DNA from 3 places in the Sinorhizobium terangae genome. Region 1 is predicted to be linked to each of the others. Evidence: riboswitches for the same ligand, from Rfam matches in the RefSeq annotation. Region 1 holds a riboswitch; each other region holds the start of a gene.
What was found. Region 1 has a riboswitch for thiamine pyrophosphate ahead of thiD (bifunctional hydroxymethylpyrimidine kinase/phosphomethylpyrimidine kinase). Riboswitches for the same ligand answer to the same signal wherever they lie in the genome.

Region 1 (2,239 bases):
CGCATCTGCCATCTAGCGCCGCGTGTCTCTCAGACACGCGGCGCTGCGCTTCATCGGTTGGAAGCAGCAAAATGATCTAACTCTTTGAAATTTTGCAATTCTGGACGAAAGCCCTTACGACGGCTTTCGATCGATCCTGAAGATCCACGCCAGCACCATCAGTGCAACCACGCCCGCCAAAATGGCGAGCGTCAGGAGATAGAACAGGAAATATTCGAAAAGACTCGGAACGAGCCGCAGTGCGCGACCCAACACCGTCGGTGACCGACGCCAATCCGGCAGTTCGTCCCGGTTGAAAGCTTCCAAACGACGAGCAAGGAACTGCATAAATCGCTGCCTTCGTGGAACCCGTCCATTAACCATGGACGAATACATGTTGCGTCGCAACAGTGGCGACACCGAGGCGGCGGCATTCGACCTTAGCTATGGTGTGCAGGATGCGGCTCGACTACGTCCCCGCGGATCCCCCCATCACCACCAGCGGTGGAAGTGGTGCACAGGCCCCCGCCCTTCGCCCACCGACAAGGCATTCGCTGCGGAAAGCGCCGCGTGCAGGTAGGCCTTCGCGTCGCGCACCGCGTCCACCAATGGCCGTCCGAGGGCGAGACCGGCAGCGATGGCCGCCGAAAGCGTGCAGCCCGTGCCGTGATCGTTGATCGTCTCGATCCTGTGGGCCGGGAGGCGGACAATCCTGTTGCCGTCAAAGAAGAGGTCGGTTGCCTCGCTGCCCTGCCGGTGGCCACCCTTGACCAGAACGGAACGGGCACCGGTCTTGAGAATGGCTTCGGCCTGCCGCGCCATCTCCGTCTCATCCTCGGCGATGGAACGGCCGGTCAGCAATGCGGCTTCCGGCAGGTTTGGCGTGGCGACCAGCGCCAGCGGCAAGAGTTCATCGACCAGCGCCGCCACGGCGTCCGGGCGCAGCAACTGGTCGCCGGAAGTCGCCACCATGACCGGATCGACAACGGCCTGCTTGTCGAAGCGGCGCAACCCGCCGGCAATGGCGGCGATTGTCTCCTGACGAGAGACCATGCCGATCTTGACGGCGGCGACGTCGAGATCGGAAAGGACCGCGTCGATCTGTGCCGTGACTATTTCCGATGAAAGGTCGGCAACGGCGGTGACGCCCTTCGTATTTTGCGCCGTCACGGCGGTGATGACGCTCGCGCCATAGACACCGAGAGCGGAGAAAGTCTTGAGGTCAGCCTGTATGCCGGCCCCACCGCCGGAATCGGAGCCGGCTATGGTCAGCGCGATTGCAGTCATCGGAGTTGCACCACGACAACAGATGGAAACGGAGGAAAGCGCATCTTGGTCGGTCTCCAGATTGGAAAATCACGGAGATCCAGGAAATCGCGAAGAAGTGGCTAGAGCGCCGCAAAGGCCCTGTTCCCGTTCCTACGCCGGCATGACCCGGATCAGGTTCAAAGGGTCCGGCTCACCGCCGTCTCAGCACCGCTCGGTGCTCCCCTCGGTATATTGGCATTGTATCGGACAGCGGCGCCTATCTGTCAACAAAGCCGCTTCACGCCAAGACCGACTGGTCGCGCACGACTGACGGTATCTCACTATGCCTTCTGGTGCGTGAAGGCTAACGATGCGCTGCGCCCGATCCGACGCAGGCGGTCGACGTCGAGACCGTCCCTCGCACTTGCCGACATGCCCGCCAACACCGCCGTCACATAGTCGGCGATCTCGTCCGCGCGGTCGGTCTCCCGGCGGGCGATGGCATCGCGCACCACCTGCCGGCTCTGACGCCAGAGCGCCTTTGCCATGTCGCAGGCGGCGGCATCGGTACCGCCACGCGCACCTTCGATGACCAGACAACCGGTTGCGCCTGGATCTGCGGTATAGGCAACCGCCGCCGCCTCGAACAAAGCCGCGAGCGCCTCGTCCAACGATTTTTCCGGCGCGAGCAGCCGCTCAAAGTCCAGCCCCTCCGTCTTCGCGTAGCGCTCCAGCGCACGCCCATAGAGATCGGCCTTGCTGCCGAACGCGGCATAGAAGCTCGGCGGATTGATCCCGAGGGCCCCCGTCAGGTCCGTGAGACTGACCGCGTCATACCCCCGCTGATGGAACATCGCCTGCGCCTTGCCAACGGCTTCGTCGACGTCAAAGGCACGGGGCCGACCGCGCGGTTTCGTCTTTTTTTTTGTATCAATCACTACAAAATTCCTTGCACTCACCTCCGATTACATTTATGTAGCGCTTACTACACTTTTTCTCAAGGAGAGAACCA
Region 2 (2,239 bases), on a different replicon from region 1:
CGGAGAGCTGGCTTGCAAGCCGCTCGGTCCGGGTGAGCGAGCCGCCGAGAAGGATGGTGAAGGTCTGTTGGGCCATGGCAGAAGCGCATAGCGCAAACAAACGACCAGATCACGATGATTTTGGGTCGATTCGACCCAAAATCATCGTGATCGATTCCAATGGATTAGAGCGGGATGCGGGCGGAAAACCGCGCGCACTTTTCCTCATCCCGCTCTAAGGAAAAGGCCGAAAACCATTTTGCGGCAGCAAGGGTCGCGCTTTTCGGCAGCTCGATCGCTCGCGATCAGCCTTCCGACAGCGTTTCGCCGGGAAAAAGCATACCGGCATAAATGCCGGGCGTCGAATCCGCTATCTCCACCGCGCCGACGGTGCGGACGTAAAAATCCGCAGGCCCGACACCGCCTATGACAGCATAGCCGTAGCCGGCGGCGCGCATCGCCATCAGGCTTTCGATAAGCAGCGCCTCGCCGATCCCCTGACCGCGCATCGCCTCGTCGACGCCTGTCGGCCCGAAGAAGCCAAGCGCGGTGACGTCGTGGCAGGCGAAGCCGACGATCCGCTCCTCGTGAACGGCGACATGAATCCGCGTCGGAGTCGACGAGAAGGCGGCCTCCGCCTCGCCCGCCCAACCGGCACCGAACCGTTGTTCGATCCACGTGAGGACGATCCTGCGTTCCGCAGCCATCGCCCGGCGAATGCTGATGCCGGGACCGAGCCGGGAAGCACGCCTTTCCGGCAAGGCGTAGAGACGGACGAGCATGTCTGGCATGAGAATACCTCCCCGCTACGGCGCAGCGTTCAATCAGACGCGCCTTCGCACTTTGACTTGCGGCATGTGGTTACCCTCAAACCGGCCAAGACTTGAGGAAACATGCGGTTGGCGAACAAACGCCGCCGACAATTGTTTGGTCTAATAGCGCAGATGTCTCGGACGGCAAATGTTTCCGCCGAGACCCGGCTTGCAAGACCTGCCGCTGAAAGCTAAATCTTTTGCAGCTCTAACGGGGTGCCTTCGGTCCGCTTCATGGAACCAAGGCTGAGAGGCTCAAGCCAACCCGCGGAACCTGATCCGGCTCATACCGGCGGAGGGATTAGAAGCGATCGGACCGATGCGCCCTTTTCCCGCAACATCAACAACAGGGAGAGAGGTGCCCGTCATGCCCAATTACACCAAGTTGCTTCGCCGGCTGGCGATTACGGCGATGGCCGCGGCTTTGCCGTTCGCCGCTCATGCCGCCGAAAAGACTCTGACGATCTATACCTATGAGAGTTTCATCAGTGAATGGGGGCCTGGCGCGAAAGTCGCCGAGGCTTTCGAGAAAACCTGCGGCTGCGACGTCAACTATGTCGGCGTCGCCGACGGCGTCGAGCTTCTGACACGATTGAAGCTCGAAGGCGAGCAGTCGAAGGCGGACATCGTGCTCGGCCTCGACACCAACCTCGTTGCGGAAGCCAAGGCGACCGGCTTCTTCGTCCCGCACGGTCTCGACACCGCAGCTTTGAAAGTTCCGGGCGGCTTCTCGGACGACACCTTCGTTCCCTATGACTACGGCCATTTCGCCGTGATCTACGATACCGAAACCTTGAAGAACCCGCCGAAGAGCTTGAAGGAACTGGTAGAGGGCGATCCTTCGCAAAAGATCGTCATCGAGGATCCGCGCACCTCGACACCGGGCCTCGGGCTGCTGCTCTGGGTGAAATCGGTTTACGGCGATGAGGCGGCCGCCGCCTGGGCCAAGCTCAAGGACCGGGTGCTGACCGTGACCCCCGGCTGGTCGGAAGCCTACGGCCTCTTCACCAAGGGCGAAGCACCGATGGTGCTGTCCTACACCACCTCACCGGCCTACCACATGGTGGCGGAAAACACTGAACGCTATCAGGCCGCTCCCTTCGCCGAGGGTCACTACATCCAGATCGAAGTGGCCGGCGTGACGAAGAACGCCAAGGAGCCGGAACTCGCCAAGAAGTTTCTGGCCTACATGACCGGCCCGGAATTCCAGTCGATCATTCCTACGACCAACTGGATGATGCCGGTTGCGGCGACCAAGGAACCCCTGCCGGACGCCTTCGGCAAGCTCGTCACCCCGCAAAAGACATTCCTGATGTCTTCCGAGGAGGTCGCCGCCAACCGCAAGGCCTGGATCGACGAATGGCTGGCGGCCATGAGCAAGAACTGAGGCCAGCTTGTCCGCTGCGGCCGAAAAACGGATGACGATTGCCGCGGGGGCCTTCGGCCTT
Region 3 (2,239 bases), 720 kb from region 1:
AGCGTGTAGAAGGGTGCTTCGCCGCAGACTTCAAGCTGCTTGTCCATGTTCTCCTTGATCTTGTGCATCGGCACGTGGCCGGGGCCTTCGATCATCACTTGGCAATCTTTCGCCCAGGCGATTTTCGTGAGTTCCCCGAGAGTTTCCAGTTCCGCAAACTGCGCGGCGTCGTTGGCGTCGGCGATCGAGCCGGGTCTGAGGCCGTCGCCGAGCGAGAAGGAGACGTCATAGGCGCGGCAGATGTCGCAGATCTCCTCGAAGTGCTCATAGAGGAAGCTCTCGCGATGATGATGCAGGCACCATTTCGCCATGATCGAACCGCCGCGCGAGACGATGCCGGTAACGCGGTTGACGGTCAGCGGGATGTAGTGCAGCCGCACGCCCGCATGAATGGTGAAATAGTCGACACCCTGCTCGGCCTGCTCGATCAGCGTGTCGCGATAGACCTCCCAGGTGAGGTCCTCGGCGATGCCGTTCACCTTCTCCAGCGCCTGATAGAGCGGCACCGTGCCGATCGGCACTGGCGAATTGCGGATGATCCATTCGCGGATGTTGTGGATGTTGCGGCCGGTCGAAAGGTCCATGACCGTGTCGGCGCCCCAGCGCGTCGCCCAGACCATCTTCTCGGCTTCTTCGGCCATCGACGAGGTGACGGCGGAATTGCCGATATTGGCGTTGATCTTGACCAGGAAATTGCGGCCGATGATCATCGGTTCCGATTCCGGATGGTTGATGTTGGCCGGAATGATCGCCCGGCCGGCGGCGACTTCCCGGCGGACGAATTCCGGGGTGACGAAATCGGGAACCGATGCGCCGAAGCTTTCGCCATCGCGCTGAAGCGCCTCCTTTGCCGCCTTGCGGCCGAGATTTTCGCGGATGGCGATGAATTCCATTTCCGGCGTGATAATGCCGGCACGGGCATAGGCGAGCTGGGTGACGGCCTGCCCGCCCTTGGCACGCAGCGGTTGGTGGCGAACGGGAAATTCGGGCGTCAGTTTTTCGCCGGTCGCAAAGCCGTTGTCCTCCGCCTTGACGCTGCGGCCCTGATAGGCCTCGACGTCAGCGCGCCCAAGGATCCAGTCGCGGCGAAGTGGCGGCAGGCCGGCCTCGATGCGAATGTCCGCGCCCTCGGCCGTATAGGGGCCGGAGGAATCATAGACGGTGACCGGCGGCTCGCCAGAGGTCGGATGCAGGGCGATCTCGCGCATCGGCACGCGGATATCGGGATGGATCTCGCCGGGCTTGTAGACTTTCTGCGAGGCCGGAAGAGGGCCCTGCGTGACCGAGGGCGCTGCGAGAGGCTTGAAAACATTCATCTTGAGGCTCCAAAGTTTTCGCGTTGGAGACCCAGTTCTGAAGCCGGAAGGATGAAAAGACGCTGCGCCGATGGATCACGGGAACACGGAATCCTGGCCTTCGCACGTCCGCACCGTCCCTACGCCAGTATGAACTGGATCAGGTTCAACGGGTCACTGCGCGCTTTAGCAGTATCTCAGCCCCTTGCCGGGACCCCCCTGGTGAATGGATGCAAATAGTCACCGATATCGCCGCTGCGTCAACCCTGTTTTTTCGACGTCCGGTCGCGTGCAGCCCGATCGGAGTTGCCGCCCTTGGGAAGCGGGAGGCCTGACCCTATGTAAGAAGGATCAAATCCGGAGGCGTTCGCTGATGTTAGACAAGCCGATCAAAATTCCCGGGCCCGATCATCCGATCACCATCGACCACAATCCGGCGCGCGTTGTCGTCAAGCTCGACGGCCGCGTTGTTGCCGATACGCGCGATGCACTGACCCTGCGCGAGGCGTCCTATCCGCCAGTGCAGTATATTCCCCGCGAGGACGTCGACATGTCGCTGCTTGCACGCACCGAGCACTCGACACATTGCCCCTACAAGGGCGATGCTTCCTATTACAGCATCACACCAGGCGGCGACCGCTCGAAGAACGCCATCTGGACCTATGAAGACCCGCATGCGGCGGTGCGCGAAATCAAGGACCACATGGCCTTCTATCCGGATCGGGTGGATTCCATCGAGGAAATGCAGGCTTCTTAGGCGGCCTGTTCAACCGCCCCCGACGAGACAGCGCGCACCGTCACACGCCAAGCTTTTGCCGCTCGGCCATGCGCCAGGCCCGCGGTGTGGTCCCGACGTGACGGACGAAGAAGCGTGAGAAATAGGCCGCGTCTGAAAAGCCGAGGCGGAAGCTTATTTCCTGGACGCTCGCACGCGTGAAGACGAG

Region 2: linked by a shared signal. The riboswitch ahead of thiB (thiamine ABC transporter substrate binding subunit) and the one ahead of thiD (bifunctional hydroxymethylpyrimidine kinase/phosphomethylpyrimidine kinase) in region 1 are both predicted to bind thiamine pyrophosphate.
Region 3: linked by a shared signal. The riboswitch ahead of thiC (phosphomethylpyrimidine synthase ThiC) and the one ahead of thiD (bifunctional hydroxymethylpyrimidine kinase/phosphomethylpyrimidine kinase) in region 1 are both predicted to bind thiamine pyrophosphate.

What each region holds. Positions count from the first base shown of each region.
Region 1 is NZ_CP121660.1:943,091-945,329, reverse strand. Features, by position in the region: gene QA637_RS23115 (hypothetical protein) at 115-327, opposite strand; gene thiD (bifunctional hydroxymethylpyrimidine kinase/phosphomethylpyrimidine kinase) at 472-1,266, opposite strand; TPP riboswitch at 1,379-1,482, opposite strand; gene QA637_RS23105 (TetR/AcrR family transcriptional regulator) at 1,569-2,162, opposite strand; gene bdcA (SDR family oxidoreductase) at 2,239-2,239, shown strand, end outside.
Region 2 is NZ_CP121659.1:3,421,947-3,424,185, forward strand. Features, by position in the region: gene QA637_RS16255 (thiamine diphosphokinase) at 1-76, opposite strand, end outside; gene QA637_RS16260 (GNAT family N-acetyltransferase) at 285-770, opposite strand; TPP riboswitch at 994-1,109, shown strand; gene thiB (thiamine ABC transporter substrate binding subunit) at 1,159-2,178, shown strand; gene thiP (thiamine/thiamine pyrophosphate ABC transporter permease ThiP) at 2,210-2,239, shown strand, end outside.
Region 3 is NZ_CP121660.1:221,221-223,459, forward strand. Features, by position in the region: gene thiC (phosphomethylpyrimidine synthase ThiC) at 1-1,316, opposite strand, end outside; TPP riboswitch at 1,415-1,526, opposite strand; gene QA637_RS19760 (DUF427 domain-containing protein) at 1,669-2,052, shown strand; gene QA637_RS19765 (helix-turn-helix domain-containing protein) at 2,093-2,239, opposite strand, start outside.